One region of the Paenibacillus sp. NPDC056579 genome, then DNA from elsewhere that is predicted to be linked to it. Evidence: predicted binding sites of a transcription regulator. Region 1 holds the regulator's gene; each other region holds the start of a gene.
The links. Region 1 encodes LexA, which represses DNA repair genes until DNA is damaged. Its sites were predicted from a motif close to CGAACATATGTTCG; they were not measured.
Positions count from the first base shown of each region.

Region 2: the regulator LexA is predicted to act here: its motif matches at 2,752-2,765, upstream of ACFQ88_RS28885 (SPL family radical SAM protein).
Region 3: the regulator LexA is predicted to act here: its motif matches at 4,665-4,678, upstream of ACFQ88_RS02625 (YhjD family protein).

Region 1 covers NZ_JBHTVD010000001.1:268,656-278,800, reverse strand. Annotated here, with positions in the region: gene metH (methionine synthase) at 1-1,702, opposite strand, end outside; gene ACFQ88_RS01420 (1,2-dihydroxy-3-keto-5-methylthiopentene dioxygenase) at 1,964-2,506, shown strand; gene ACFQ88_RS01415 (HAD family hydrolase) at 2,578-3,393, opposite strand; gene ACFQ88_RS01410 (hypothetical protein) at 3,446-3,949, opposite strand; gene ACFQ88_RS01405 (aldo/keto reductase) at 3,987-4,976, opposite strand; gene ACFQ88_RS01400 (DUF896 domain-containing protein) at 4,995-5,189, opposite strand; gene ACFQ88_RS01395 (LysM peptidoglycan-binding domain-containing protein) at 5,320-5,688, opposite strand; gene lexA (transcriptional repressor LexA) at 5,835-6,458, shown strand; gene glnA (type I glutamate--ammonia ligase) at 6,614-7,993, opposite strand; gene ACFQ88_RS01380 (MerR family transcriptional regulator) at 8,035-8,445, opposite strand; gene ACFQ88_RS01375 (methionine gamma-lyase family protein) at 8,542-9,789, opposite strand; gene hflX (GTPase HflX) at 9,782-10,145, opposite strand, start outside.
Region 2 covers NZ_JBHTVD010000009.1:114,186-124,330, reverse strand. Annotated here, with positions in the region: gene tdh (L-threonine 3-dehydrogenase) at 1-397, shown strand, start outside; gene ACFQ88_RS28890 (glycine C-acetyltransferase) at 372-1,547, shown strand; gene ACFQ88_RS28885 (SPL family radical SAM protein) at 1,771-2,727, opposite strand; gene ACFQ88_RS28880 (TRAP transporter small permease) at 2,960-3,460, shown strand; gene ACFQ88_RS28875 (TRAP transporter large permease) at 3,461-4,759, shown strand; gene ACFQ88_RS28870 (TRAP transporter substrate-binding protein) at 4,813-5,850, shown strand; gene ACFQ88_RS28865 (DinB family protein) at 5,973-6,470, shown strand; gene ACFQ88_RS28860 (LOG family protein) at 6,734-7,321, shown strand; gene ACFQ88_RS28855 (DMT family transporter) at 7,682-8,620, opposite strand; gene ACFQ88_RS28850 (glycerophosphodiester phosphodiesterase family protein) at 8,871-9,854, opposite strand; gene ACFQ88_RS28845 (antibiotic biosynthesis monooxygenase) at 10,002-10,145, opposite strand, start outside.
Region 3 covers NZ_JBHTVD010000001.1:541,634-551,778, reverse strand. Annotated here, with positions in the region: gene ACFQ88_RS02645 (LysR family transcriptional regulator) at 1-144, opposite strand, end outside; gene ACFQ88_RS02640 (GNAT family N-acetyltransferase) at 283-789, shown strand; gene ACFQ88_RS02635 (ABC transporter ATP-binding protein) at 874-2,613, opposite strand; gene ACFQ88_RS02630 (ABC transporter ATP-binding protein) at 2,631-4,418, opposite strand; gene ACFQ88_RS02625 (YhjD family protein) at 4,706-5,089, shown strand; gene ACFQ88_RS02620 (hypothetical protein) at 5,082-5,267, shown strand; gene ACFQ88_RS02615 (ABC transporter substrate-binding protein) at 5,946-7,268, shown strand; gene ACFQ88_RS02610 (LacI family DNA-binding transcriptional regulator) at 7,385-8,395, shown strand; gene modB (molybdate ABC transporter permease subunit) at 8,461-9,132, opposite strand; gene modA (molybdate ABC transporter substrate-binding protein) at 9,129-9,980, opposite strand; gene ACFQ88_RS02595 (substrate-binding domain-containing protein) at 10,137-10,145, shown strand, end outside.

The DNA.
Region 1 (10,145 bases):
AATCCAAGCCGACCTTCGTACAATGATACAAGTAAACCGAGTTCAGAACTTCGCGTCCTGCTGGCGGCAAGCCGAAAGATATGTTACTTAAGCCGAGAATGGTCTTACATTCAGGATATTTCTCCTTAATCATCCGAATGCCTTCAATCGTTTCGACAGCCGATCCGATATATTGAGGGTCACCGGAGCCAACCGGGAACATATTCGGGTCAAAAATGATGTCCGACGGATTCAAGCCGTGCTTCTTGGTAAGAAGCTCATACGCCCGGTCCGCCACTTCCATCTTGGCCTGCCGCGAAACCGCCTGGCCCCGCTCGTCGATCAAGATCATGACTACCGCTGCGCCATATTTATGAATAAGCGGTACGATGTTGTCGAACTTCGTTTCTCCGTCCTCAAGGTTAATGGAGTTAATAATCGCTTTCCCTTGGGAATATTTCAATCCAAGCTCGATGATATGATCGTAGGTCGAGTCAATCATCAGCGGAACCTTTACTTTTTTGACGACTTCCTTCAAAAAGTTTTCCATGGTATACGCTTCATCGATATCCGTATCCTGTACGTTAATATCGATAACCGCCGCACCGTTCTTCACCTGAGCTCGGGCAATTTCTGAGCCCTCTTCGAATTTGCCTTCCTTCATCAGCCGCTTGAACATCCGGGAACCGGAAATGTTCGTACGCTCCCCGACCATGTATGGGCGGTTGGCATCTTCGAGATATACCGTTTCAATACCGGAGACGGCCGGCAAATGGCCTTCGGACTTGACTCTCGGCTTGTACTCAGATAATGTCTCAGCCATTGCCCGAATGTGATCCGGCGTCGTTCCGCAGCATCCGCCCGCAATGTTAAGCCAGCCTTGCTCTGCGAAGCCGGCCAGCTTCTTGGCAAGCGATTCCGGCGATTCGTGGTATTTCCCGTTCTCATCCGGAAGTCCGGCGTTCGGATAACAGCTTACCGCTGTTGTAGCTAGCTCGGACAAAGTACGGATATGATCGCGCATAAATTCCGGCCCTGTAGCACAGTTAAGACCGATGGAAATCGGCTTCAAATGCTCCAAAGAAATATAGAACGATTCGATATTTTGCCCTGCGAGCGTCGTTCCCATAGGCTCAATCGTGCCGGAAATCATGATCGGAAGCTGAATTCCCAGCGTGTCCATAGCTTTACGGACACCAATACTGCCTGCTTTAACATTCAACGTATCTTGGGAAGTCTCCAGCAAAATGGCATCTACCCCGGACTCAATCAATGCCAAGGTTTGCTCGTAATAGCTGTCGACCAGCTCGTCAAACGTTACACCACCTGTAACCGAAAGCGTCTTCGTTGTAGGACCCAAAGCACCGGCAACATAACGCGGCCATTCCGGCGTGCTGAATTTTTTCGCAGCATCTACAGCCAATTTGGCAGCCAGCAGGTTGATTTCACGTGCGCGATCTTGTAGATCGTATTCAGCCAATACTACGCTTGTTGCTCCGAACGTGTTCGTCTCAATAATATCGGCGCCCGCGGCAAAATACGCCTCGTGAATCTTGGATATAACATCGGGCCGAGTGACAACAAGGTATTCGTTACAGCCGTCCAGATCCTCTCCGCCAAAATCTTCGGCGGTCAAATTTTCCTGTTGGATCATCGTACCCATAGCGCCGTCCAAAATCATAATTTTCTTCTCTAACTGTTCCTGCAATGATGTTTTACTCATCCCAATCTTCCTTTCACCGACGCCCTTCCAATGAATATCTTGGATGTATGGCCCATTTTCCTATATATACACCACAAAAAGTCGAATATTGTAAGCTTAAGTTTACCAGAAACATTACCTATTGAAAAGCAATTCCAACCGTTTTCCTTTGAATAATCTTTATAATTCCTATTGGTTTTGTCGTGAATAGGCCATCGACAGAAGCTGTTATTTCATCTATAATAAAAGAAGCAACTATTTTTATTCGAAAGAGGGATTAGCATGGCAGAAATTCGCATTCGCAACACCAACGAGCGCATCTCCGGCGAACAAAATGTAAAAGCATTTTTGGACAAACAAGAAGTATTGTATGAGCACTGGGATGCCAACAAGCTTCCTGCATCGCTGCAAAATAAATTCACATTGTCTGACGAAGAAAAAGCGGAAATTTTGGCAACCTTCGAACCGGAAATCAAAGATTTGGCAAGCCGCCGCGGCTACTTGACTTGGGATCTGATTGCCTTGTCCGATGCTACTCCTAACTTGGATGAACTGTTGAAAAAATTCGAACAGGTTCATACCCACACTGAAGATGAAGTTCGCGCAATTACGGCTGGTAAAGGCATTTTCATCATCAAAGGTACGGACGATGTTGGATACTTTGATGTTGAGCTGGAAGCCGGCGATGTGATCTCCGTTCCGGAACATAAACCGCACTTTTTCACACTTATGGAAAATCGTCAAATCGTTGCCGTTCGTTTGTTCATCGAAACCGAAGGCTGGATCGCTCATCCTTTCGCGGATCCAAACTTCCAACAAGCCTAATCGTACAAAAGACCCTCTGCTTAGTCGTAAAGCGGAAGGGTCTTTTTCTTAATCTTGTTAGCTTAAATCTATTATTTAACTGTATTAATAGAATGATTAATAGTATCAATAACACCTTGGATTTCTCTAAGGTTCGTTATTTCATAAGCCGGAACGATTTCATCCGTCCGGGATACAGCATGACGATTGATCCACATGTTAGGCATGCCTACTCGTCCGGAGCCCAGTATATCCGTTGTCAGCTTATCCCCAATCATAACCCCTTGCTCAGGAGTAATACCGAGAAGATCCATAGCATGATGGAAAATCGACGAAGCAGGCTTTCCTTCACCAAAGTTCCCTGAAATAACAATATGATCAAAATAAGGAGCAAGATCCGGAACTCCAGCCAATTTTTCCTTTTGCAGGTCAGGTGAACCGTTCGTGAGCAGAAGCAGCTTGTAGTTCCCCTTCAGCTGCTTCAACACCTCGAATGTCTCCTCATATACAAAAGGGCGCTTCCGGCGTTCTGCCGGGAACAACTCACCGAGCTTGTAGCCGAGCTCCGCATCGTCGATCCCTAGCGCTTTAAGACCTAGAGTCCAGGATTGCGTCCGATATCCTGGCGCAAGCTGCTCGAGCTTGCGGAAATTGTCATTCTCCCCTTCGGTGAAGTTAGCCCAAAGGCCTTCAAAAGGGTTAATTCCGATCATTTGGGTGAACGGAAACGTTTCATATGACTCATACAGCGCGCGAGCTTCTATGCGTACCGCCGTTTCCAGCTCCGACGGGTCAATATCGTAATATTTTGCAGCTTCTTCGCAAGTAGCCTGAAACGCTTCCTTCACACTGCGGTCATCCCACAGCAATGTATCGTCCAAATCAAAAAGTACCGCTTGTATGCTCATTCTCATTCCATCCTTTTCCCATGAAGTATGATACGGCCATGTTGTCCGATCTTTAACTTATCTTTAGCTTTACGGCATTATGTTCAGCGAATTCCTGCAGATGCTCTGTCAGTGCTGCCATATCGAATCGGTGATACAATTTCGTGAATACCCATCGGGTTTTATTGGTTGAAATGACAACCGCGTCTTTCAATATCTCAATCTCTTGAATGTGTGCGGCATCGACTCTTTTATCCCCTGAGAATCTGCGCGACACTAAATAGTTTTTCCCGATTCTTAAGAATGGGCGGCGAACAAAAAAGATGAACAAACCTAGAGCCATGTAACTGCCCCCGGTTACCCAATACAAATTATCGCTCTGGTAAGTGTCCCTGAATGCAATGTAACAAAAAATCCCTATGCAAAACAGTACGATCGGCATTACCCAGCTTCGTCCGCGGATAGTCACCGTGCCGTCGGATGCCGTTTCGTTTACCAGCGGCTTGCCCTGCTTCGTTCTTACTTTATTGGCAGCTTTGGAGTTTTTCTGAACCATTCGTTCCCACTTTCGAGACATGCTTGTTATCTCCTTATAGAAGTCTTTACGACCCTCATTATACTCGACGTGCGAATTTCTCAATAAAACGGTAAGGGTAATCGTCTTCCAACGCGCTGACCCGGTCGAGTCTTGTCCAATGTTCGTCCGTGAGTCTCCAGCCTACGGACCCCATATTCTCCTCGAATTGCTCGAGTGTGCGGGCGCCAAAGATCGGGGATGTTATGCCGTTCTTATTAATCAGCCAGTTCAGCGCCACTTGAGCGGGAGTTTTGCCGATTTCATCGGCAATAGCGGTCACCTCGTCCAGGATGCGGAAGTTTTTATCCGTATTTCGGAGCTCCCATCGGCTCTCCCCGGCCTTAGAAGATAACCTTCCCTCAACCGGCTCCTGGCCTCTTACATATCTTCCGGTTAGAAATCCGCCGCCGAGCGGTGCCCATGGAATGACACCAACCTGTTCCTCAAGACAGAGCGGAATGACTTCACGGTCCATTTGACGGCTAACCAAACTATATTGCGGCTGAATGGATATGAATCTGGCATATCTTGCAAAATCACTATAGCTTAATGATTTCATCAGCTGATACGCCAAAAAGTTGGAGCAACCGATGTATCTGACTTTACCAGATGTCACCAGGTCATCCAACGTTCGAAGCGTTTCTTCAATCGGTGTAATTTGGTCCCATACATGCAGCTGATACAAATCGATGTAATCCGTATTTAAACGCCGCAGGCTCGCTTCTACACCATCCATAATATGTTTGCGCGATAAACCGACATGGTTCACATTGTCACCGGTAGCAAACCGAACCTTTGTAGCCAATATAACATCGGAACGGCGCTCCTTTATCACTTTGCCAACAATGACTTCCGATTGACCGGAAACGTAAACGTCTGCAGTATCTATGAAGTTCCCTCCGGCATCCAGAAACCGATGAATCATCTGAATGGAGTCGGACTCGTTCGTGGTATTACCGAAAGTCATTGTCCCCAAGCACAGCTCGGAGACGGCAATGCCGCTTCTCCCCAAAACCCGATACTGCATTATACTCTTCTCCCCCGATTACTGCTTGTTCTCATCGTCCACAAATTTAATATTATCCAGCTGATTGCGGAGATTGCTCTTGAAAGCTTCTATATAACGCTTTCTTAATGTGTTGCGCTCTTCAATCTCTTCTTCAGTCAGTTCAGACGACTTCGCTTTTCGTGCCAGTTCATTAATTCGCTTGATGTATTGATCGTGTTCTGATTCGTTCATTCCAATCCTCCTGGTTATCGCGTGTCTGGTACATGAAAGCACAAGAACAGACAGCGCCAAATGCATCAAATTATACTTTGACATTACAGGATTCGATTGTCAAGAGCAGGAACAGATCCGTACTCAAACGTTAGGGTAAGACGAGAATTTGTCCTTCATGCAGCACATTCGATTTAAGCTGATTCACTCGCTTCAATTCATATATGTATTCCGAAACATTCTGCCCTTGCTCAAGGTGCTCGTTCGCGATGCTCCAGAGCGTGTCGCCTCTATCGACTTCTACCGTCGACTTCAACGCGCTTCCGTTAGCCGCGGCTAACGCGTCTTGATCTCCACCGAACAGGGAGATAAAAAGACTTAGTATGATTATCAACAGCCCTGCGGCCAGCAAAGCGCCTAGCCTGGCTAGCTTTACTTTATTCATAGACTTCTTATTTGCCTTATGGTTGCGGTTGTGAGTAGATACCGTGCTGCGGATTAATTGTTCATTCATATACATGTTCAACGACCCCCAAACATTTGTTCTGGTATTAAATTAACACGAACAAATGTTTGTGTCAACCGTTTTTTTCGAACTTATGTTTGTACGAACTCCGGTTCTGTGTTATACTTTGGATAATAATTACCAATACTGGAGTGATCGTGATGAGCAAACTATCCAATCGGCAGCTGGCGATACTGGAATTTATAAAGAATGAAGTAAAAGATAAAGGATATCCGCCTTCCGTTCGAGAAATCGGTGAAGCCGTCGGACTTGCTTCCAGTTCTACTGTGCACGGACATCTGGAGCGTCTTGAGAAGAAGGGCCTCATCCGCCGCGATCCAACTAAACCGAGAGCCATAGAGATCACTGACGGCTCCTCTACCGAAGGCAGCCAGTTCGACCTGTCCGTTGCCCGGGTGCCATTGATCGGACGCGTCACGGCCGGTGTACCGATTACAGCTACGGAGAACATCGAGGACTACTTCCCTCTGCCAAGCCACTACGTCGGCGACCACAATGTGTTCATGCTCAGCGTTATCGGCGATAGTATGATTGAAGCCGGGATCCATAACGGAGACTACGTGATCGTGCGCCAGCAGCAATCTGCGAACAACGGTGACATTGTAGTAGCCATGACGGAGGATGATGAAGCAACCGTGAAACGGTTCTACAAGGAGAAGGATCATTTCCGTTTGCAGCCGGAGAATCCTACCATGGAACCGATTCGCTTGAATCAAGTTACCATACTGGGACGAGTTGTCGGAGTATTTCGCGACATCCATTAACATCAAACAGCCGGGATTCACGGAGCCTTCGCTCCTGATCCCGGCTGTTTTTTCTTCTTTCATAAGCATTACCGTTGCTGCATCCTGCTTATTAACACACTCAACCTTTAGACAAAAAGAAAACCCGGCGCCATCCGGCACCGGGTCGTTCCTTATTAATACAGAGTCAAATACTGCTCGCGCTCCCAAGCATGGACTTGCGTGCGGTAAATGTCCCACTCGATTTCTTTAAGCTCTACGAAATGCGCCAGAGCATGATCGCCCAAAGCATCGCAGATCACATCGTCTCGCAGAAGCTCATCCAGGGCCTGCTTCAAATCAACAGGCAAGCTAGGAATGCCTTGCTCCTCGCGCTCTTCCTCGGACATCACATAGATGTTTCTGTCTGTAGGAGGAGGAAGCTGCATTTTATTCTTAATGCCGTCCAATCCCGCTTTCAGCATAACGGCCAGAGCCAGATAGGGGTTCGCCGCCGGATCCGGGTTCCGCACTTCTACACGCGTGCTCAATCCGCGGGAAGCAGGAATACGGATCATCGGGCTGCGGTTGCTCGCAGACCATGCAACGTAGCATGGAGCTTCGTAGCCTGGAACCAGACGCTTGTAAGAGTTGACCGTCGGGTTCGTAATCGCTGCGAATGCGCGGGCGTGACGCAAAATACCGGCCATATATTGTCTTGCTGTTGCGCTTAGGCCCAGCTTGTCGCTTTCGTCATAGAACACGTTCGTTTTGCCGTTGAACAGCGATTGGTGGCAGTGCATACCCGAACCGTTCACGCCGAACAAAGGCTTCGGCATAAAGCTCGCATGAAGACCGTGCTGTCTGGCTACCGTCTTAACGACCAGCTTGAACGTCTGGATTTGGTCAGCCGCTTTGATCGCACTCTCGTATTTGAAATCGATCTCGTGCTGACCTGGAGCTACCTCGTGATGGGAAGCCTCGATCTCGAAGCCCATTTCCTCCAAAGTCAATACGATTTCGCGGCGGCAGTTCTCGCCCAAGTCCATTGGAGCCAGGTCGAAATATCCGCCTTGGTCGTTCAATTCCATTGTCGGATTGCCGTTCTCGTCGGTCTTGAACAAGAAAAACTCCGGCTCCGGTCCGACATTCATATCGGTAAAGCCCATTTCCTCGGCTTCCTTCAGCGCAGCTTTCAGAATGCCGCGCGGGTCCCCAGGGAACGGACGGCCGTCCGGCAAGTAAATATCGCAGATCAGACGGGCTACGCGATCCTCTGTTACCCATGGGAATACGACCCATGTGCTCAGATCCGGATACAAGTACATGTCGGATTCTTCAATACGAACGTAGCCTTCGATGGAGGAGCCGTCGAACATCATTTTGTTATCCAATGCTTTCTCCAGCTGGCTTACCGGAATTTCCACGTTTTTGATCGTGCCCAGCAAGTCGGTAAACTGAAGTCGGATAAAGCGTACATTTTCTTCCTTCGCAATGCGTAAAATGTCCTCTTTTGTGTATGTTTTATCTGTCACGGTCGATTTCTCCTCCTTGGTATCACTAAAATGACAGAGCATGTTCGAAAGACGAACTTAACCCTTGCTCTGATGAAGCCTTTTCATTTCTTGAAGAAACGTGAAAGCTCTCCTTGAATCAAAGATACTTGCCCCCGCTTACCTCCGCCCAGCAGCTGCTGTTTCAGCATACGGTGAAGTTGGGAATCAGTCATCTCTCTTCGCTTCACTTCCGATTGCTCGTTGAGGACCGTTGCTTCCTCGGAGTCTTTGGAAACCGGCAGCAGCACTTGCTTGATGCCCGCTATGTTAACTCCCTTTTCGATCAAATCTTTAATCTCCAGCAGCCGTTCCACATCGTTAAACGAATAGAGCCGCTGATTCCCGCCGGTTCGGGCCGGAATAATAAGTTCATGCTGTTCATAATACCGGATCTGTCTTGCCGTCAAATCGGTAAGTTTCATTACAATCCCAATCGGAAACAGTGCCATATTGCGGCGAATATCATCACTCATGACCTTTTCACCCCTGTTAACAGAAAACCTAACCCCATTGTAACCTCGCTACATAAACGTGTCAAGTTATGTTAGGTTTATGCGATGTATAGGGTGCTACAGCAAACCGCGATCGATCATGTTCTGCAGTGCTGTCAGCACGCCTAACTTGCAGTGGGAATACGTTAATCCGCCTTGCATATAGGCGATATAAGGCTCGCGGATCGGCGCATCGGCAGACAGCTCCAGGCTTCCGCCTTGAATAAACGTCCCTGCCGCCATGATGACCGGATGCTCGTATCCCGGCATATCCCACGGCTCGGGAACCACATGAGAATCAACCGCGGCCGCCTGCTGGATACCCTGTACGAATGCAATCAGATGCTTATCGCTCGTGAAGCGGATCGCCTGAATCAGATCGGTTCTCGGATCGTTCCAGTGCGGATGGGTGACGAAGCCCAGCTCTTCGAATACCGCAGCGGCAAAAATCGAGCCTTTGACTGCTTGTCCGACGAGATGGGGCGCCAGAAACAACCCCTGATAAATGCTGCGAGTCGTACCGAGCATGGCGCCTACTTCCCCGCCGATCCCCGGTGCGGTCAACCGGTACGAAGCGAGCTCGACGTATTCGCTTTTTCCAGCAATGTATCCGCCCGTGGCAGCAAGGCCGCCTCCCGGATTTTTGATCAGGGAGCCCGCCATCAAATCGACGCCGACCTGAGTCGGCTCTATAAGCTCAGTAAATTCGCCATAGCAGTTATCTACGAAGACGATGGCATCCGGCTTGATTTCCTTGACGAATCGGACCATCTCCCCGATCTGCTCGACCGTAAAGGAAGGTCTCCACGAGTAGCCGCGGGAGCGCTGGATACCGATAACCTTCGTCTTCTCGTTAATTCGTGAGCGGATCGCTTCATAGTCCGGCGCCCCGTCTTCTAGCAAGGCAACCTCGCCATAGGCGATGCCCCAATCCTGCAGCGAGCCCTTCCCGTCTCCAGGCTTGCCGATTACCTTGTGTAGCGTGTCGTAAGGCCTTCCCGTAATCATCAACAGCTCGTCCATCGGTCTTAGTACGCCGAAAAGCGCCGTTCCAATCGTATGAGTCCCAGACACAAAATGCGGCCGCACCAAGGCGGCCTCCGCTCCAAACACTTCTGCATACACCAGATCCAATACTTCCCGGCCCCGGTCGTTATAGCCGTAACCCGTAGAGCCCGAGAAATGATAGTCACTTACTTTATGATTTTGGAAGGCCCTAATGACCTTCCATTGATTTTGGTCGATAATGCGGTCGATTTCTTTGATTTTCCCCTCAATAACCTGCTCGGCACGCTCCATCCATGCCGTAATGCGTTCATTAAACATGCTCCGAATTCTCTCCCTTGATTTGTGCCTGATCCATGGCGTAAGCAGCCAGCAAATAGCCCAGTTTATCGTATTCCTTATTGTTTACTCTGACCTGAAGCAGCATATCGTCGCCGTCCACTTCGTTTTCCAGCACTTCGCCTACTCTGTAGACAAGCGATATGACATCGCCTTTTTCCGCCGGAATGCGGAACGTCTTGCAGTCCCCCATCAGCCGCGATTCGATAACCTCGCGAATTTTTTGCAGATCCTCTTCCCGGTAAGCGGAGATTTTCAAATAGTCCCCTTCGACAGTCAGCATCTCGATCTGTTCCTGAGAACACAAATCGATTTTGTTGAATAAAGTAATCTGCTCC
Region 2 (10,145 bases), on a different contig from region 1:
GGTGATCCTCGAAATGTCCGGCCATCCGGAGGCGATCCGGCAAGGCTTCGAGGCGGCCGCACCCGCTGCGCGCGTATCGCTGCTCGGTATCCCGACGCGTGAGGTGTCGCTCGATCTGTCGTCCCACATTATTTTCAAAGGGCTGCATATCGATGGTATTACGGGCCGGCGCATGTACCAGACCTGGTATCAAGTGAAAGGGCTGCTGGAGCAGAACCGCATCGATCTGACTCCGCTCATCACCCACCGGTTTCCGCTGCACCGCTATGAGGAGGCGTTCGGTCTTATGGCTTCCGGCCAGTGCGGCAAAATCGTATTTACCCACGAAGAGAACGTGATCGAGGACGATAAAGAGAAAGGAGAAACGAGCCATGGCCAACTGGCAGTCACTGCATGATGAACTGGAGCAACTGAAGAAGGAGGGGCGGTATCGCCCGCTGACGGTATGGGACAGCAGCTCCGGTACTTGGATGACGCTGAACGGGCGGCGGGTATTGCAGATGTCGTCCAACAACTACTTGGGACTGACCGAGCATCCGGAGTTGAAGGAGGCCGCCGAGCAGGCTATCCGGGAATATGGCGCAGGAAGCGGCTCCGTGCGCACGATTACCGGAACGCTCCGCATTCACGATGAATTGGAGCGGGAGCTGGCTGCTTTCAAAGGAACGGAGGCGGCGCTCGTATTCCAGTCCGGCTTCACGACCAATCAGGGCGTGCTGGCTTCACTGCTCGGTCCCGACGATGTAGTCATCAGCGACGAGCTGAACCATGCCAGCATTATCGACGGGATCCGCTTGACCAAGGCGAGCCGGAAAATTTATGCGCATAAGGATATGGATCAGCTGGAAGCGGCGTTGAAACAAAGCGCCGGGTTCCAGAAGCGCATTGTCGTTACGGACGGCGTGTTCAGCATGGACGGTGACATTGCCCCGCTGCCTGCTATTGTAGAGCTGGCCGAGGCCTACGACGCTTTCGTCTATGTTGACGATGCCCATGCGAGCGGTGTTCTGGGGAAAAACGGCAAAGGCATCACCGACCATTTCGGCTTGAACGGCCGAGTCCATATGCAAGTCGGCACGCTGTCCAAGGCGGTCGGTGTCGTCGGAGGCTACGTCGCGGGGGAGCAGGTGCTGAAGGACTACTTGATTCACAAGGCGCGTCCGTTCTTGTTCAGCACCTCGCAGACTCCGGCGGTAGCTGCCTCCTGCTTGGCGGCGATCCGCGTTCTGCAAAAGAGCGACCAGCTGATCGGCCGGCTGTGGGCCAATGCGGACTATTTCCGCTCCGGCGTCCAGTCGCTCGGCTTTGATACCGGCGCGAGCGAAACGCCGATTATCCCTGTCATTGTTGGAGACCCGGCGAAGACGATGCAGTTCTCCGATCTGCTGCTGGAGGAGGGCGTATTCGCTCAAGGCATCGTCTATCCGACGGTAGCTATGGACAAAGGCCGTGTCCGCTTCATCGTTACGGCGGGACATACACGGCAGGATCTGGACTTTGCCTTGGATGCGCTGAAGCGGGCCGGGCAGAAGCTGGGAATGCTGTAGCAGAGCCTTTAGCTTGTCATAATGCGTGTAATCAGAAAATGCTTAAGGGGTTAGGTGGGGTATCTCCCGGAGGAGCGAGCGACCGCCTTTGTTTTTGGGAAATTACCGCTGGAAAGAGATAATTAAGTTATTCCCGAAAACAACAGCGGCCGGAGGGAGGTACCCCACCGGGTTACCCTGCAGCTTTTTAGTGTCATGGGTTTCTCAACAACGAGGACAAACTCTAAAACAGCGTCAACTGAACCGGTTCGGAGGTCTCGATGGAGATCGTCCGGGCCGGTTCTTTTTGTGCAGCATCCGCCGGGTGATAGGAGCGCTGCAGCGTAGAATGCTTCTGAAGCAATTGATCGATCAGCTTCATCTTGGGGGCCTTGTAATGAGCGGGCGTAGAGGACGAAGCATGGTACATGTCGGCATAGACTCCTGCCAGCTGCGGATAGTGCTGCCGCAATGTTTGGAAAAACCACACCTTCACCTCTCGCGTGCTCAGCCGGAGATAAGAAGGCATAACGAACCGGGAGCCGGCGTCTGCAGCCGCCTGGATCAGCTCGGATAAATCGGCTTCGCCATCCGTAATATGGGGGAGAATCGGAGCGGCGAAAATGCCGGTCGGTATGCCTGCTTCGTTCAACTCCCGGACGGTGCGAAGCCGCTGTGCAGGAGATGGCGTGGAAGGCTCGAACTGTTTCCATACGGTATTATTTAACGTGCTCACACTGATGTTGACGGAGACGTGCTTCAGCGTCTTCAATAGATCCAGATCGCGCAAAATAAGGGGCGAGCGCGTCGTAATTGTGACGGGAGCCTGGAATTCGGCCAATACCTCCAGACAGCCTCGCGTCAGCAGCGCCTTCGCTTCGATCTGCTGGTAAGGATCGGTAGCGGTGCCGATGGCGATTTGACCCAGCTCGGCCGCTTTCCTGCTGCGCATCCGCTTGCGAAGCTGCTCCCGCAAAATGTCCGGAGCCGATTGCTTCAAGAAAATATGGCGCTGAAACGTATCGTCCGCCTCCACGCCAAGGAAGGAATGCGTGGAGCGGGCATAGCAGAAGCTGCAGCCGTGCTGGCAGCCGCGATAAGGATTGATCGACCAGTCGAACGGCATGGATGGAGCCTTGACCGGGTTTAGAATCGTTTTGGCCTGCATCGGCTCATATTGTATTTTGACGGGCTTTTTCATAGCCATCATCCGTTTCTTTTAATAGGAATGTATGTTCGCACATTGATCGTACCAAAGCTGCGACCGGATTTCAAGCTATGGAACCATTTGGAAATCGGTAAACATCTAAAAAAATTACAAAACATTCTAAAACGAGTGGCGTACCCTTTCGCGCCGTCCTTCATTACAATGAATTTGTCGCTTGAATTGTAAGTGCTTACACGAGGGGCGAAATCAGAGGGGAGGATGGAGATTGAAAACAATCAAACGGGCGGCATTATGGGTGGACAGCTTCTTTGAAATGTTTTCGTTGACGGCGCTGCTCGCCATGATTCTTATTGTGACAACCCAGGTGATGACGCGGAAGCTGTTTCATTTTGTACTGTTCTGGTCGGAGGAAGTGACGCTGCTGCTGTTAGTATGGTTTTCTTTTTTGGGCATTGCCTTCGGGTTTCGGGAGCATTTGCATTTGGCTATCGATACGCTGACAAGCAAATTTCCGTCATCGTGGAATCGGGTTCTCGATAAGCTCATTTATGCGAGTATTTTTGCCTTCGGCATCTATTTGATCGTATCCGGCACCGAGTTTACGATATTGATGAATGAAAGCACTCTTGCGGCAACGAAGCTGCCGAACAGCGTCATGTACGCCGTCATGCCTATCACAGGCGTGCTGGTGTGCGTTTACTCCCTGCTGCAGTTTATCGGGATCGATACACGAAGACATCGGGGCAACGAGGAGGGAGATGCTTAAATGGAAGAGGTGACGGTGGCCATTTGGATCCTAACGGCAAGCTTCGTCCTGCTCATGCTGCTGCGGTTTCCGATTTCCTTGACGCTGGTGCTGTCTACGCTGCTGACGGTCATTTATCTGGACATTCCGCTCGCCGTCGTAGGACAGCGGATGATCCAAGGGATCAGCTCCTATTCGCTTCTAACGATCCCGTTCTTCATCCTGGCCGGCCATATTATGAGCGAAGGCAAGCTGGCATTGCGGCTCGTCAACCTGGCGCAGCTGATCGTAGGCGGCATTCGCGGCGGCTTGGCGATGGTGAACTCGGTTGCGTGCATGTTCTTCGGCAACATTTCCGGTTCGGCCGTTGCGGACGTATCCTCGATCGGCTCGGTCATGATTCCCATGATGAAGAAAAAAGGCTACGATACCGACTACGCGGTCGGTGTGACCGTATCCTCCGCCATTCAAGGCGTCGTTGTGCCGCCGAGTCACAATCTGGTGCTGTATTCGCTTGCTGCGGGGGGAGGCGTGTCGATAGCGAGCCTGTTTCTCGCGGGCATCGTCCCTGGACTGATCCTATGCGTATCGTTGATGGCGACGAGCTATGTATATGCTATCAAGCGCGGCTATGCCAAGGGCGATCCGGTAGAGCGCAGGGACATCCCGAAGATTGTGCTGGACGGCCTGATGTCGCTCTTGACCGCGGCTATTATTCTCGGCGGCATCTTCAGCGGCTGGTTCACGGCGACGGAATCAGGGGCTCTCGCCTGCTTGTATGCCTTTATTTTGACCTTCTTTATTTATCGGGATATTCCGCTTCGCCGGATGGGACTCATATTGAAAAAAACGTTCCGCACCGTCTCGATGGTGCTGTTCCTGATCGCCGCATCCGACGCCTTCAGCTGGCTGCTCGCTTACTTGAAAATACCGGGTATGGTGACCGACGCGATGCTCGCCGTGTCCGACAACCCGATTATTATTTTGCTTATCATCAATATCGTGCTTCTGCTGCTCGGAGCGCCTATGGATATGGCCCCGCTCATCTTGATCATGACGCCGATCCTGCTCCCGGTCGTCACTCATCTAGGGATGGATCCGGTCCATTTCGGCATCATCATGATGCTGAATCTGGGCATCGGCCTGCTGACTCCGCCGGTCGGAACGGTTCTGTTCGTCGGCTGCGCCATAGGCAAAATATCGATCAGCCAAGGCACGAAAGCGATGATGCCCTTCTTCTATGTCATGTGTCTCGTGCTGCTGCTGCTAACGTACATACCGGATCTGGTCATGTGGCTGCCCAATATGATGAAGCATTAAGGCGCTCTGCTCAGCCGGGTTTTATAAATTAATAATAAAAGGGGAATCGTACGATGAAATCATGGATGAAAACATGGAACGTCATTTCCATACTTTCTATCGCGGGAGCCGTTATTGCGGGCTGCAGCACGAAGGAGCCGGCTCAGGGAGCGGCGGCGGGCGGCGGCAACAAAGCCGAAGGCAAAAAGTACACGTTCCGTTTGGCGGACACGCACCCTCCGGATTACCCAACGGTTGTTGGAGACAAGAAATTCGCCGATCTGGTCAATGAACGGACGAACGGGCGCATCAAAATCGACGTGTTCCCCTCGTCGCAGCTCGGAGAGGAGAAGGCGGTCATCGAGCAGGTGCAGCTCGGAGCCATCGAGTTCACCCGCGTCAGCAGCGGGCCGCTGGCCGAATTCAACAAGAACTTCGGCGTGTTCAGCCTTCCTTACGTATTCGACAGCGACCAGCATCTGTGGAAGTTTCTGGAGAGCGATAACGGCAACAAGCTGCTGGACAGCCTGGAGAGCTCGAAGATGAAGGGCCTCGCGTACTACAGCTCGGGAGCGCGCCACTTCTACTCGCGCAAGCCGGTGACGAATTTGGCGGAGCTGAAGGGGCAAAAGGTTCGCGTCATCCAGAACAAAATCAACATCGACCTGATGTCGGCGCTCGGGGCGAATGCGACGCCGATGGCGTACGGCGAAGTGTTCAGCTCCTTGCAGACCGGCGTTATCGACGCGGCGGAGAATAACTTCCCGAGCTACCAGTCCTCAAACCATTACGAGGTGGCGAAGCATATGATCTTGGACGGACACCAGCGGGTTCCCGAGGTGCTGCTGATCAGCCAGTCGGCCTGGAACAAGCTGTCCGAGGAGGACCGCAAAATCGTGAAGCAGGCAGCGATCGATTCGGTCAAGACGCAGCGGGAATCGTGGGACAAATACGAGAAGGAAGCGGAAACCAAGGTGCGCTCTGCCGGCGTCACCATTACGGAGGTCAAGGACGTCAAGCCTTGGCAGGACGCGGTCAAGCCGGTGATCGACAAGTACCGGACGGAGTATAAAGAGGTGCTGGAGCAAATCGATGCGGCGAGGAAAAAGTAAATATTTTTTCCGCCTCCCAAAGTGTGACATACAGCTGTCAGTGTTTCGGGGCTATAGTATAAGCATGAAGCATGTGAGCACACATTAAAATAAAATATATCCACTTTATGGAGGCGACGATTATGTACGTATCGATTCAAAACTTTGTAGAAGAATACCGCAACGAAGCTGCGGCGACGCTAAGACTGCTGGAGGCCTTGACGGACGAATCACTCAAACAGGAGGTAGCTCCGGGCTACCGGACGATCGGCCATCTTGCTTGGCATTTGGTGCCTAACGGGGGCATTTTGAAGCCGACGGGACTCCGTTACGACGCTCCGGAAGAATCCATTGAGCCTCCCGTTTCTGCTGCAGCTATAGCCGAAGCTTACCGCTTCGCGTCCGAATCTCTCTTGGAAGCCGTGGAAGCCCAATGGACGGACGAAAAGCTGCAGGATACTTCAACCATCTTCGGTGAGCAATGGAAAAATGGCAAGACGCTGGATTTGTTCGTGAAGCACGAAATCCATCACCGGGGTCAGCTGACTGTATTAATGCGCCAAGCCGGGGTGAAGATGTCCGGGGTCTATGGGCCGACGAAAGAAGAGTGGGCGGCAATCGGCGTGCCGGCTCCAGTATAAGCAAGCTTTTGTGCGGTGAAGCTGTTTTTAGAGGATTGAATGGCTATGAAAAGCGTACATTCCTTTTTTACTCAGGGGAATGTGCGCTTTTTTCGGCTGTCCGGGATGAGTCTAGTCTGCAGTCTGCTCGGTACGCAGAGTTTTTAGTTGACTGCAGGGGATTACTCCACTTGAAGGAACGACGTTGAATCAAGTTCATAATGCAATCGAGTCCTAAACATCTTATACTGTATTGAGTATTAAGGAGGTAGAATATGAACGAGATCAAACGTATTTGCGTATTTTCCGGGTCGAATCCCGGCAATCATGCCGAGTATGAGCAGGCGGCAAACCGACTGGGGGACGCTCTTGTCACGCACGGCATGGACTTGGTGTATGGGGGAGCGAGTGTAGGGCTGATGGGCCGCGTAGCCGATAAAGTGTTGTCGGCGGGAGGCCAAGCCATTGGCGTAATGCCAAGAGGACTGTTCCGCAGAGAGCTGGCGCATACCGGTCTGACGGAGTTTCACGAAGTGGAAACGATGCATGAGCGTAAGGCTCTCATGGCCAGCTTGTCCGATGCGTTCATCTCACTTCCGGGCGGCTTGGGCACGTACGAAGAGCTGTTCGAGGCGGCCTGCTGGTCGCAAATCGGCATTCATAAGAAGCCGATCGGGTTGTTGAATGTCCGCGGATTTTACAATCCGCTGATCGATATGCTGAAGCATACCGTCCGCGAAGGATTCATGCGGGAGGAGAACTTGGGCCTGCTCGTCGTAGAATCGGACCCGGAGCGGCTGGTCGAAGGATTGCTTAATTATGTTCCGGTCGAGCAGGGGCAAAAGTGGGTCGAGCTCGCTAACAAAGGGTAAGCTTCACCCCTTGCTTTGGGAAAATAGCGCTGGCGGTTTATCGGACACTGAATCCGCTATTCCTTGGAAATAGGCTTCTTTTGCAGTACGATCGGACATAGAATCCGCTATTTGCTATTTTTTCGTTCGAAACCAGTGTATTTTAGTGCAATAAAGGATCTGTAGTCCGATCACCATGGGAATAGTTCCATCTTTGGCGGAATAACGGATCTACGGTCCGAAACGAATGCAACCCTGCTCAACAAACGGGCCGTTCTGGAGTTTTACGAAAAAATCCATAAAAGTAGACAAGCAAAGAACCGTCCTCGCAGACGGTTCTTCCCTTTTTTTCGGAGCTCCCACATTGAACGAACCGTCGCCTTAGTGGTTGACCGTTTGTGCCTGAGATGGCGCCTTTGCTTTCGGTTTAGGATGGTACGTTCCGATAACGATACCCGCGGTAGTCAGCACAAAGGCAAGCAGATGGATCCATTGAACGTGCTCATCGAGGAATAAGACCGCTCCGACCATGCTGGCGAACGGCATCCCGTTGATGAACATGGCGGTCTTGTTGGCGCCGAGCAGCTTGATGCCGTGGTTCCAGCCCAAGGTACCGAGCGAGGAAGCGAGCCATGCCGACAGCAGCATGACCACCCAACCCATCGCCGTAAAATGAACCTGCGAGTACGCCGACGGCCCATAGGTTGCAAACGAGCCGATATTCAGCATCACGCCCCCGATCAAGGTCGAGTATGCGGTAGTGACGAGGGTGGGAATGCCGGTGGACGATATCGCTTTGATCAAAAGGCCGCCGACAACATAGCCGAGCATTGACAGCACCATGATCAGGTCCCCCCAACCGGACATTTCGATAGACGCCTCTCCCGAGCTGGACAGAACGACCATAACTACGCCCGAGAAGCCGGCTAAAATGCCCGCGAACAGCCGGAAAGTCATCTTTTCGCCTATGAACAGGGCAGCTAGAAGGGCGGTAGTGAGCGGATTCAGCCCGAGAATCAGCGAAGCGTTAGTCGCTGTGGTCGTAACGACTCCTGAAGCGAGAAATAATTGATGAAAGAAAATGGAGGTAAGACCGATGAGCGTGAGCAGGAGCCATTGCTTCGGCGTCGGTTTATACCAGCCGTATTTGCGCAGCGCGAACGGAAGCAGGGCAAGACCAGCCAGAGGCATCCGTACGGCAGCCACGAGAAAGGGCGGCGTTGTCTCGGTCAAATATTTGACCATCACGATATTAAGACCCCAAGAAGCTACGACTAGGGCCAGGATGACATACATCCATTTGTTATTGGCGGTTCCCACAGCATGTTAGCTCCTATCCTGAATGAAGTGTGTGCCGGTATGATTTCTTTATAAAATCCAACACAAAAAAAGCAGGGCGTTCTTCTCAAACGAAGGCCTGCGTCCTACTCTTATTAAAGCACAGATTGCCCTAGAGGGAAATCGTAAATCGGCGAGTTCCACCATTTGTTAGTGTTAGGGGAACGGAGTGTTGGGCAATGAAAAAAGCCGCTCTCCGCGTGCGGGGCGGGGTATACGGCCTGGTGCAGCATTACCGGTTCAAATACATCGGCGCTACGAGATCGATTCGGTTGGTCCAGATCCCCCCGGTATAGCCGTGCGGAATCCGCTGCGCTGCATCCTCCGGAGTATCGAAGCCGCTGGAAGCTTCTCTTCCGTCTCCGCCGACCAGAATGACCCTCGTATCGGCGTCCTCCATGCGGTTGATAAACCGTGTAGGCCAGCCCCACAGCCAAGGAGCGATCTTTTCCGGGATGTGCACCTGGGTATGGCCGATCGAAGCGGGGACATAGCCGGTCCATCCGACGGCGGTGTAGGTGAGCACGAACTTGATCAGCGAAGCCTTGGACATCGTCCGCAGCTGAGGCATTTGCTTGCTCAGCGCCGCAATCGGCTCGTCGCCGCCGTATACGGTCAGCTGCTCCAGCCTTTGCGCAGGCAGAGCCTGCAAATATTCGGCAAGCTGGACGCCTTCCGCGGGATCGTTGCTTTTGACGTGAATGAGGAATTGCCGATCCGGAAAAGTACTCATCACTTCGTCCAACGTCGGCATCATGCCGATGCCTTTGCCGCGAAACGGGTACGTCGCCCCGCCGTCCGCCGTATAGCCGTAGCCGATGTCGAGCACCTTCAGCTCCGCCGTTGTATGCTCCCTTGTTACGCCTTTGCCGTTCGTGCGGCAATCCAGTGTCCAGTCATGGAAGACGACAAAATTACGGTCTTTGGTAGGCTGCACGTCAAATTCCACGATGTCGGCTCCTTCCCGGAAGGCGGCGTCCATGGAAGCCAGTGTATTTTCGAGGTAAGGGTGCTCTGGCTCGTATATACGTTCAGCGGTGCAGGTTTCGTCGGTAATACCCTCCATATGAAACGTTTGGGCGAGCCCGCGGTGAGCCAGCAGCAGCGGGGCTTCGTCTCGGGGCTTGGCAAGCAGGGAGCTGTTCGTTATGTACACAATAGCAAGCAGCAGGAGCGCCAGCCATAGTCGTTTTCGCTTCAAAAGGTTCATGATCATGCCTCCAACGGATGTGAAAAATGCGTCAGCGTCCCGAAAACGGGATGGGGAACGAGATCAAGCATACCCAACATAAGGAATCCAGACAATGGCTGATCCATAACAATTCGATGATGGACGGGAAATGAGGGGAATGAGCTAATCCCCCTAGCCCGGCAGCTTAACGGCTTTCACTTCATAAATGCTGCTTTTGGAGCTGAGCACAAAATCCGGCTTGCCGCGCTCGCGTTCTCTGCGATGGCCTTCGAGGTGAGCCTCGCTCAGCTCCCACTGCTTCCAGCGCTCCTCGTT
Region 3 (10,145 bases), 270 kb from region 1:
CAGCAAAACCTTGCCTATCTCACTCTCCAGCCCTTTAATTCTGGCAGTTACAGCGGATTGGGAAATATGCAAATGCTCCGAGGCTTTTGTAAAATTACGGTACTTGCACACGGCCAAATAAGCTTCCAAATGAGATAAATCCACTTTGCACACCTCAATGATTCGATTTATTAATTATTAGCATTTGTAAAATTCGTTATACAAATAGTACATTTTTCGATACGATTTCACTATAGCGGAAAAATTGTGATTATTAACAACCCAGCTGGAGGAGATGAAAAAATGTCAGACAATCTCTCAATAAAACAAATCCATTCCATTAGCCCTCACAGAAACGAGCTTACAGAGCTTCTGATCGAGGTGGTACAAGATGGGGCTTCGATCGGGTTTCTGCCTCCGTTATCAGTCGCGGATGCAGAGCATTACTGGGATCACGTAGTAAATCCTGATGTCGTACTATTTGTCGCAGCGATAAATCAACGGGTCGTTGGGAGCGTTCAGCTTCATCTGTGTACGAAACCGAACGGAACTCATCGGGCCGAAATCGCCAAATTGATGACCCGCCCTTCGTTTCGCCGCAACGGTATCGGTCGATTGCTTATGCAGGCCGCTGAGGAGCGGGGCAAGCAGGAGAACAGGTCGCTGCTGGTTCTGGATACAAGAGAGGGGGATCCTTCCAATCGCCTGTATACATCGCTAGGATATGAACAAGCCGGCCGAATCCCTTGTTATGCACAATCTGCTGACGGCAGCCTCGATGCAACGGTTATCTATTATAAAATCATATGATAATGTTCATATAAACCTGGGCACCTCTAAGCGCAAAAAATCCGGGTCATCCACTTCATGTGAATGTCCGGATCTCCAATCCTGCTACGCTTCCATCGTTGATTCGGTATATGCATCGCTCATCGTCGATACAAGCCTGCGGTATACATCTCCTTTGGCCATCAATTCGTAATGCGTCCCTTGCTCGACCACTTTGCCGGACTGAATGACCATTATCAGATCGGCGTTGCGGATTGTCGACAGCCTGTGGGCGATGATTAACGTCGTCTTCCCTGCTCGCAGCTCATCGAGATTTTTTTGCAGCTTCTGCTCCGTTTCCATATCCAGCGCCGATGTCGCTTCGTCCAAAATGAGAATTTCCGGGTCGCCCATAACCGCTCTGGCTATGGCTACCCGCTGCCTCTGGCCGCCGGATAACGTATAACCGCGTTCACCGACTATCGTATCGTACCCCTGATCCAGCGACATGATAAAATCGTGAATTTGCGCAGCGCGGCAAGCCTCGATCATTTGACTCTCGGTAATCCCTTCCCGCCCAAGCAGCAAATTGTTGCGGACCGTATCCGGCAGCATAAACGGCTCCTGGAATACGACGGCCACTTTGCCCATCCAATCAGCCATTTGTATATCGGAGAGCGGAATGCCGTTGACGCGGATCGAACCGCCGCTAGGCTCGAAGAACCTTAACAAAAGCTGGGTAACGGTAGATTTGCCGCCTCCGCTGGAACCGACAATGGCAATTTTCTCCCCGAAAGGAAACGCTAAATTCATCTTGTCCAGAATGATCCGGTCCGTTCCCGGATAGCTGAAGGTGACCTCATCGAATTCCAGGCTGCGAATCTTGGACTGCATCGGCACGGTGCCGTCATTCATTTTCTCTTGATCGAAAATCCCTTTGACGCGGTCGACAAAGGCCAGCTTTCCGGACATGTTCATAACAAAATCGAATACTGTCTGAAAATTGGTAAATAACTGGTTCGAATATTGATATACGATGACGAACAACCCGATCGAGACATCTCCTTTGATTACCGAATAACCGCCGAAGATGAGCACGCTCATCCTTCCGATCCATTGGACGCTGTTGCTCAAGAGAAGCTGGGTATTCGACAGCTTGCCGTTCTGCATGACCTTATCGAAGAAAAGATTAAAGGAGCCGCGGAACAGCTTCTCTTCCCACGTCATCCGGTTATAGGCGATAACTTCCCGCGTCGAGGAGATGCCTTCCTCAATTTTGGTAAGCAAATCGCCGCGCTTCTCCTGCATTTCCTTTGTTTGCTGCCTCATGATCGGGGCGTAATAGCGGCCGATTCCGATATACAATGCGCTGAACACAGCAACAATAGCCAGTACAATCGGGCTGTTCCAGCCGATGATGATCATGAGAAGCGCCGTACCCGCAACCTGTTGAAGGCCACGGGGCAATTCTTCGGCGACGAATGTAGATACGTTCTGCAGGTCGCTTGTAAAATACTGCACCCATTTGGCCGTCCTGCTGTCTTGAATCGAGCTGACCGGGGTCCGCTGGATGACAGACATCAAGCTGCTGCCGATTTGTTTATGAAGCACAAGCCCGTTCATTCTTGTCAAATATCTGCCCCACCATGTCAGCACATAAGAGGATGTATAGGTAAAAGTGAAGTACAGCAGCACCCAGCTCAGCTTGTCGTAATGCTTGCCGACGAGTACATCGTCGATCAAAAACTTTTGCGAGCCCTGCGCCATAATTTGCGCGGACTGCGAGAGGACCAGCACCAGCATGCTGAGCAGAATGCCCCAGCGCGCCTTGACCGCATAGCCCCATATCCATCGGATTGTCTCCATCTGCCTATTCCTTCCTTCTATCCGTGAGCGATACGGTCCGTTTCCAATTCATACAGCCAGCCGCGGCCTGCAATGAGCTCGTCATAGCTGCCGACCTCCGCCACCTTTCCGTCCTTCAATACAACGATCCGGTCATAATCGCGAACGGTAGATAGACGATGGGCAACCGTTATGGTCGTACGTCCATTCATTAGATGCTCAAGAGCGTTCAGCACCTCGCGTTCGCTGACGTTGTCGAGTGCGGAGGTAGCCTCATCCAGCAGGACGATACGCGGATTTTTGATGAACATCCGTGCTATTGCGATGCGCTGGCGCTGCCCCCCTGACAGCTTCACGCCGCGTTCCCCAACATTGGTATCGTATCCGTTCGGCAGCGCCGTAATGAAGTCGTGCGCGTTCGCCGCTTTGGCTGCTTCATGCACCTCGGCTTCCGTAGCTTCGGGATTGCCGAAGCGGATATTTTCCATAATGGTCGTACCGAACAGGTACGTCTCCTGAAACACAATGCCGATCCCATCCCTCAGCTGATCCAGCGACATCTCCTTCAGCGGTACGCCGTCGAGACGTATTTCTCCCGCGTTGGGGTCATAAAACCGGTCTATCAGCTTTAACAATGTAGACTTGCCGTTGCCGCTGGTGCCGACAAAAGCAACTCGTTCACCCGCTTGAATCTCCAGCGTAAAGTTGGTCAAAATCTGCCGGTCGTTATAGCCGAACCGGACACCGCGGAAGCTGACATTTCCGTGAATGCGCGGCAATACTTTGGGCTGCGCAGCCTCCTTCACATCCGGCTCGAGACCCATGAAATCCTTCAGCTTCTCCCCTTGGTGCAGCAGCAAGCTTTGATCCATAAAAATAGAGACCAGCTGCGACGATTGACGGCTCAGCATTTGGTAATACATTGTGAACGCAACGAACTCGCCGACGGTCAGCGAGCCTATCCGGTTCAAGTACGCTCCGTACACGAACATGACCATCATCCCGGCAAACGAAGACAGCTGACGGGCCAGTGCCCGCAGTCCGCGGTACACAAACTGCATCTTCTGGCTCTCGTTGTAGCTCTCGTGCTTTTGCTGAAACCGTTCGAGGTCCCACGATTCGCTCCGGTACGCCCGCATTTCCGTTATGCCGGTAATGCTCTCGTAGATTTTACGGTTCCAATCCGTTCTGCGGTCTCTGGCGATTTTGCCCCAAAAGGACGTTTTTTTCGTCAGAAACGGCCCGACCAAGTAATACAGCAAAAAACAGGGCAGCGTGGCGAGCGTAAGCGCCGCATTCATGTGCAGCACGAAGCCTAAAGCAACGAACAGCAGCAGCGCATTATTGATGAGACTTGGAAAATGCCGCTGGTAAATGCTCTGCACCGCCTGCACATCGCTGTTCAGCAGCGACAGCGTCTCTCCTACCGCGTGGCTCTCGTAATACGAGAAGCTGAGCCGGCGCAGCTGCTTGATACAGTCGAATTGGAGATCGCGCGAAGCTTTCTCCCGAATGAGCCGCGACAGCAGGTTGTTGGCAGCCATTGCGGCGAACATACATAATAGGATCAGCACCAGACCGCCTATAATCAGCTTGAATTTCTCAGCGTTGCCTGCCATGACAATATCGTCAATGATGTGCTGCAGTACCCGGAAAATACTCATTTGTGAAAGCGATATCAACAATCCGCACACAATAAACAGAAGCATTTGCCATTTGTACGGCTTGAGATAAGTCAGGAGCCACATATAAATTTTAAAATAATACATTCCGTTTTTATCCGGGTCCCGTTCAAATTCCATTCTTCGCATTCGTGCTCTCGGCACTTGTTCCAAGCAGCTCATCCCTTCCGTATTTACGTAAGCAAGATTATCCATCAAATATCAGAATATCACAGTAAGGATCGCCGTTGAAATGGATGATGTTATTTCAATACATGGATTAAATTGCCATGTCGAAAACCGCCTAGTTCCCGAACTCGGCATTTCGGGCTCGCGCACAGACACTCCGTTTGTGCAAATCATATAGATTCAATCGCCTTATAATCTGCTTCCTTTTTGCATATTGAATAAAGAACGTGCGTTCGCATATAATAAGTGTTGAGGTGATTCCCATGAACGCAACCGAGAAAGAAATGAATTTGATCAGCGACTACATCCTGCTGCCCATCGTCATATCGATTGTGAACAAGAACCGGCTGGAGATGGAGACATCCACCGCAATGCTGAGAAACTTGTACGCTTCGGCGGCCGAAATCGTGATGAACCGGATGCGTGAGGACTTGAATGCCGTCAGGCTGCAGCTTAAAGAGCTTAACATTTGCGTGATCGATTCCGTAGAAACCCGGGATCACGACAGCGTGCATTATCCGTATCTATTGCGCGGGCAGAGCGGGCGATTTACAATAAGAAAAGAAGCGGTGAAAGCGGAGGTCGGCCGACGGCTAAGCCGTTACATCACCGAAGTGATCAAACCGGAGGTTGTTGTCCATGATTGAAAAGTACATTTTAAGAGACGAGCCGGATAAAACGATGTTCGTCTTCGCCAAGAATGGCAAATACTACGGCCACATTGTGAAGAACAAGACGGAGAAAGCACCGGCCAAATTCGTCTTTGAAACGGAGTCGTATGAATCCGTCGAGGCGCTTAAGGCAGCCTATCCGCAGCAGGAATAGTCTGCCCCTGCTGCTTGGGGATGCGGGCATAATTACTTCAACTCACCGGCACCAGCCTCGCTTGAAATTCGTCTACGTAGCGCTAAATCTCTTCATTACGCTTCACAATAATCCGCTTCTCTTCATACTTATCGGTAATTTCCATAAGTGTGCGAATCGCTTGCTTATCGTAACCATGATTCCATTCGAAGAGGATTTGATAATGGACCCCCTCTACAATCCAGCTGTTTCCGGCTAGTGTTTCCTGCAGTATGGCGTCCCGAACCTCCCTTGATAAAGGGTTATTTATGTCTATTTCTAATATACATAGAAACGACCGAATTCCTGCTTACTTAACTTTTCCGGACAAATTTGGGGCCGGCGAGCAAGATTTCACTATAAACAAAATTTCCATCTTGCAAACGATTACATTTCACATTATACTCATTTCATTAGCTGTAGGTCAACTTAGATTGCATCTCGGTACGTCACCTCCGCTATTTTCAGGCTATCAGCTGATTAAGAAACCTATTCGACAGGAGATCGGCGTCTATAAATGAAATCGATTTCAGTCTATATGGAGGTGATGACGACCCCCTGCCATTTTGCATACAGCCATTGTAAGCACTATCCTTCCCTTGCTTTGAATCGTATCGAAGCTTTTAACCATGGTTCATATTTAAAAGGAGGTCGTATTCGTTGTATACAAAAAAACTCATAGTATTGACCGCACTGCTTGCCGTTGTCTTGTCAGGCTGCAGCCGGACAGCACCCGCCAACAATCCCGAAGCCGAGGCTCAAGCCCCTGTCAATACCGAGCCCGCCGAGCTCGTCGTGTACTATCCGTTCCCACAGGACTGGGACCAGGACAAATTCACCAAAACCTTCAGCGAGCCCCTCACCAAAAAGCATCCTCATCTTACGGTAAAATACATAGTCGGAGGCTCCAAAGGCACCTCGATTCCTGAGCTTATTACAGCGGGACAACAAATTGACATCGTAGCGTCTTCCATAGGCGTAACTCCCGCCAATCTTCTCGATGCCGGACTGCAATACGATATTACACCGCTCATAAAAAAGTTCAAATATGATCTTGCCAAGATCGATCCCTCCATGGTCGATTTGGCCAAACAGATGGCCGACGGAGGCCTGTACGGACTCCCTGTTCTCGTCCCTCCCGCCACTATTTATTACAACAAAGATTTGTTCGACCGGTTCGGAATTCCTTATCCTAGCAACAGCATGACATGGGACGATCTCATTGATCTGAACAAAAAGCTGACCCGCCAGGACAACGGAACGCAATACTTTGGATTCGGCACCTCCTACAACCATTATTTGCTGTTAAATCAATGGTCCATCCCGCTGGTGGACAAGAAAACGAAAACGGCCACATTTACTTCCGACGACAGATGGAAACCGTTCGCCGACAACTTCCTTCGTCTGTACAGCCCATCTGCTTATGCCTCGCTGCAAGGAAATCAAATGTCGGAGCCGTACGAACGCAACCAATTTTTCAAAGATCGCACCTTTGCGATGTTCCTGGCCCATACAGCGCTGGAGCCGGCTGAACGGCTAGAGGGGATGAATTGGGATCTCGCACCCTACCCTGTATTCAAAGATAAACCCGAGCTTGGCCCTCAAGCGTACCCGACCTACTTCTATATAACGACTACATCCGAGCATAAGGATCAAGCCTTCCAGGCGCTCACCTTCTGGACCTCGGACGAGTTTCAGCAGGACAATGCCAAGAAAGGCTACTTTGTCCCGATCTCCAGCAATCCGGAAGTCATGAAGGCTTTCGGTCAAGAGAATCCGCTCTATAAAGGTAAAAACGTGATGGCACTTCGGCCGAAAAAATACGCCCCCGCCGGGGATGTAACCAAATATGACAACGCCGCCAGCCGTGTGCCGGACTTGAAGAGCGTCATCCAAGGCAAAAAAGATATCAATACGGTGCTGCGCGAAGCGACCGAATCGGTGAACAAAACGATTGAGCAGCAGGAGGCCGCCAGCAAGTAATGCTAAGCGATTTCAGGCTGGTACGCTTGGTGTATCAGCTTGAAATCGATTTCGTAATAGAGTATATTTTTAACAACGATAAAAGTGCCTATTAACTACGGATAAGGTTGATGAAGATGGATATTAAAATCGTCGATGTAGCGGCTAAAGCGGGAGTCTCCTCCGCGACCGTCTCGCGTGTGCTCAATAACAGCAGCAGCGTTACGGCAGCGACCAAAGAAAAAGTCATGAAGATCATTCACGAGCTCGGCTACCAGCCGAATGCCGCAGCCAAAAATTTGCGTTCCCAGAAAACGATGGCCATCGGAGTCATCGTACCCGAAATAAACAACTCCTACTACGCCGAAGTTATCAAAGGGATTGAGAATAAGGCTTACGCCATGAAATATAAGGTCATTATTTGCGATACGGGCAACAACAAGGAGAAAGAGCTGGAATTTATCAATCTGCTCATGGATAAAACGGTCGACAGCATGATTCTCGTCACCCCGCTCCAATCCGACGAAGAAATTTGCCGTCTTGCCGATCTGAACTATTCTGTCGGTATCGTCGGCCGGTACATTGAGCACCCTACCATCCCCTGCGTGTTCACGGATAATGTGAAATTTTCGAGAGATGTCGTCAATCATCTGGTCGAACAGGGTCATCGGGAGATCGCCTTTTTGAGCGGTTATGCGGATGCGATCGACAGCTATGACCGGCTCGAGGGCTATTTGAAGGCGCTTCGGGAGCACCATATCCCTTTTCGTCCGGAATGGGTCGAGAACGGCAATTTTAGCGAACAGGGCGGCTACAAAGCAATGAAACGGCTCTTCGAGAAAAAGGTTCCGTTCACCGCCATCTATTCCGCCAACGACGAAATGGCTCTCGGCGTGTATCAAGCCTGCGCAGAGCTCGGCATTCAAATCCCTGAGCAGCTCGCTATTGTCGGAGTCGACAACAATCGCGTCAGCCGCTATATTACTCCGAAGCTAAGCACCGTAGCCCAGCCGAAATTCAAGATGGGCAGCATCCTTGTCGAGAAAATCATCCATCAGCTGGAGCATACGGAAATCACCCCTGACCGAGTTGTCGTGCTTGACTCCGAACTTATAATCCGCGATTCTTCCTCAGCGGCACGAAAGTAAATACTTCCTCATAAAAAAACAAACAGCACATTGTGCTGTTTGTTTTTTGCGTTATGAAATCCGCATCAGCTTCTACGCCCGGTCAGCAGCAGCATGATGAACGAGATAACAATGATCGATCCCGTCCAAGCCCATGCCATGGCAGTATCACCTGCATCCACAGCAACGTAAATGGCGGTGGGGATCGTTTGGGTTTTGCCCGGAATATTCCCCGCAATCATCAGTGTCGCTCCGAATTCGCCAAGTCCGCGGGCAAAGCCCAGAATATAAGCGGAAACGAGCGAGCGGTACGTCAATGGAAGCGTTATATATAAGAACACCTGCCATTCGCTTGCTCCGATCGAGCGGCTTGCCGCCTCCAAATCTTTATCTACGGAGGAGAAGCCCACTTTCATCGTCTGGTAAACAAGCGGAAAGGCAACGACGATGGAAGCGATGACGGCAGACCACCAGGAAAAGATGACAGGAGCTGCAAACAGCCATTCGATGAATTGCCCGAACCAGCTCTTACGGCCAAGGATAACCAGCAGTAAAAAGCCGATGACCGTCGGGGGAAGCACAAGCGGCAGCATGAACGCCGTTTCCAGAAGCGTCTTTCCTTTAAACGATCGCCGTGACATCCACCAGGCTGCAGCTATTCCGAGCAGTACGACCACCACGCTGGATAACAAGGCGACTTGCACCGACAGCCGGATCGGCGTCCAAAATTGCTGCCAATCTATTGATGCCGCAATCATTGAATAACGGAAAAGCCGTACTTAACGAAGATATCCAGCGATTGCTTGGCTTGCAAATAGTTGTAGAAGGCTTCCGCTTCTTTACTATGCTTCGTTGCCTTAACTATTCCGATAGGATATTCCACCGCGGTATAGGTTTTCGGATCGACGGCGAAGGCGACTTTGACCTTTTGCGACGTCATCGCGTCGGTTTTATACACAAAGCCAGCTTCCGCATTGCCTGTTTCTACGTATTGCAGCACTTGTCTGACATCCTTCGCTTGAACCATCTTGGATTGCAGCGTTTCCCACAGCTTCGCGTTGGTTAGCGCTTCTTTCGCATAGCTTCCGGCAGGAACGCTTTCCGGAATCCCGATCGCTACATGCTTCACATCCGCTTTGCTTAGATCCGATACGTTCGCTACGGCGGTCTTCCCATCGGCATTGACTACAGCCACGAGCTCGTTTGTCAGCAATTTTTTCTGCTGCTTGGCATCGATCAGCTGCTTCTCGACAAGCGTACTCATGTTCTTGGCAGCCGCCGAGAGGAATAGGTCCGCCGGCGCCCCCTGCTCGATTTGCTGCTGCAGCGCCCCGGAAGCACCGAAGTTAAAGTTCAATTTAATAGACGGATTTTTCGTCTCAAAATCCTTTTGAATTTCTTTAAGCGCATCTGTCATACTTGCTGCGGCCGAGATGGTCAGTTCTACCGTTTCAGCCGGTTTCTGAGCCGCTGCATTGGTACTCGGTGCTTGTGCCCCAGTTCCGCCGTCCGCTGCCGGTTTGGTTCCCGATCCGCACCCAGTAACTACTAGTGTCATGGCTAGCAATGCAGACAAAATCATATTACTTTTACTCATTCGAAGCATGATTACCCCTCCACCATTCTATTTAATACTATTTAGATATAAATAAGAATCATTATACATAGTTTTCATGGCTAGAGTAACCCTGTCCATAAACTTTTCATGACAAATTATGTTACAATGAAGCATAACGAACAACATGTAACAAGGAGGCATCCGATGGCCAGC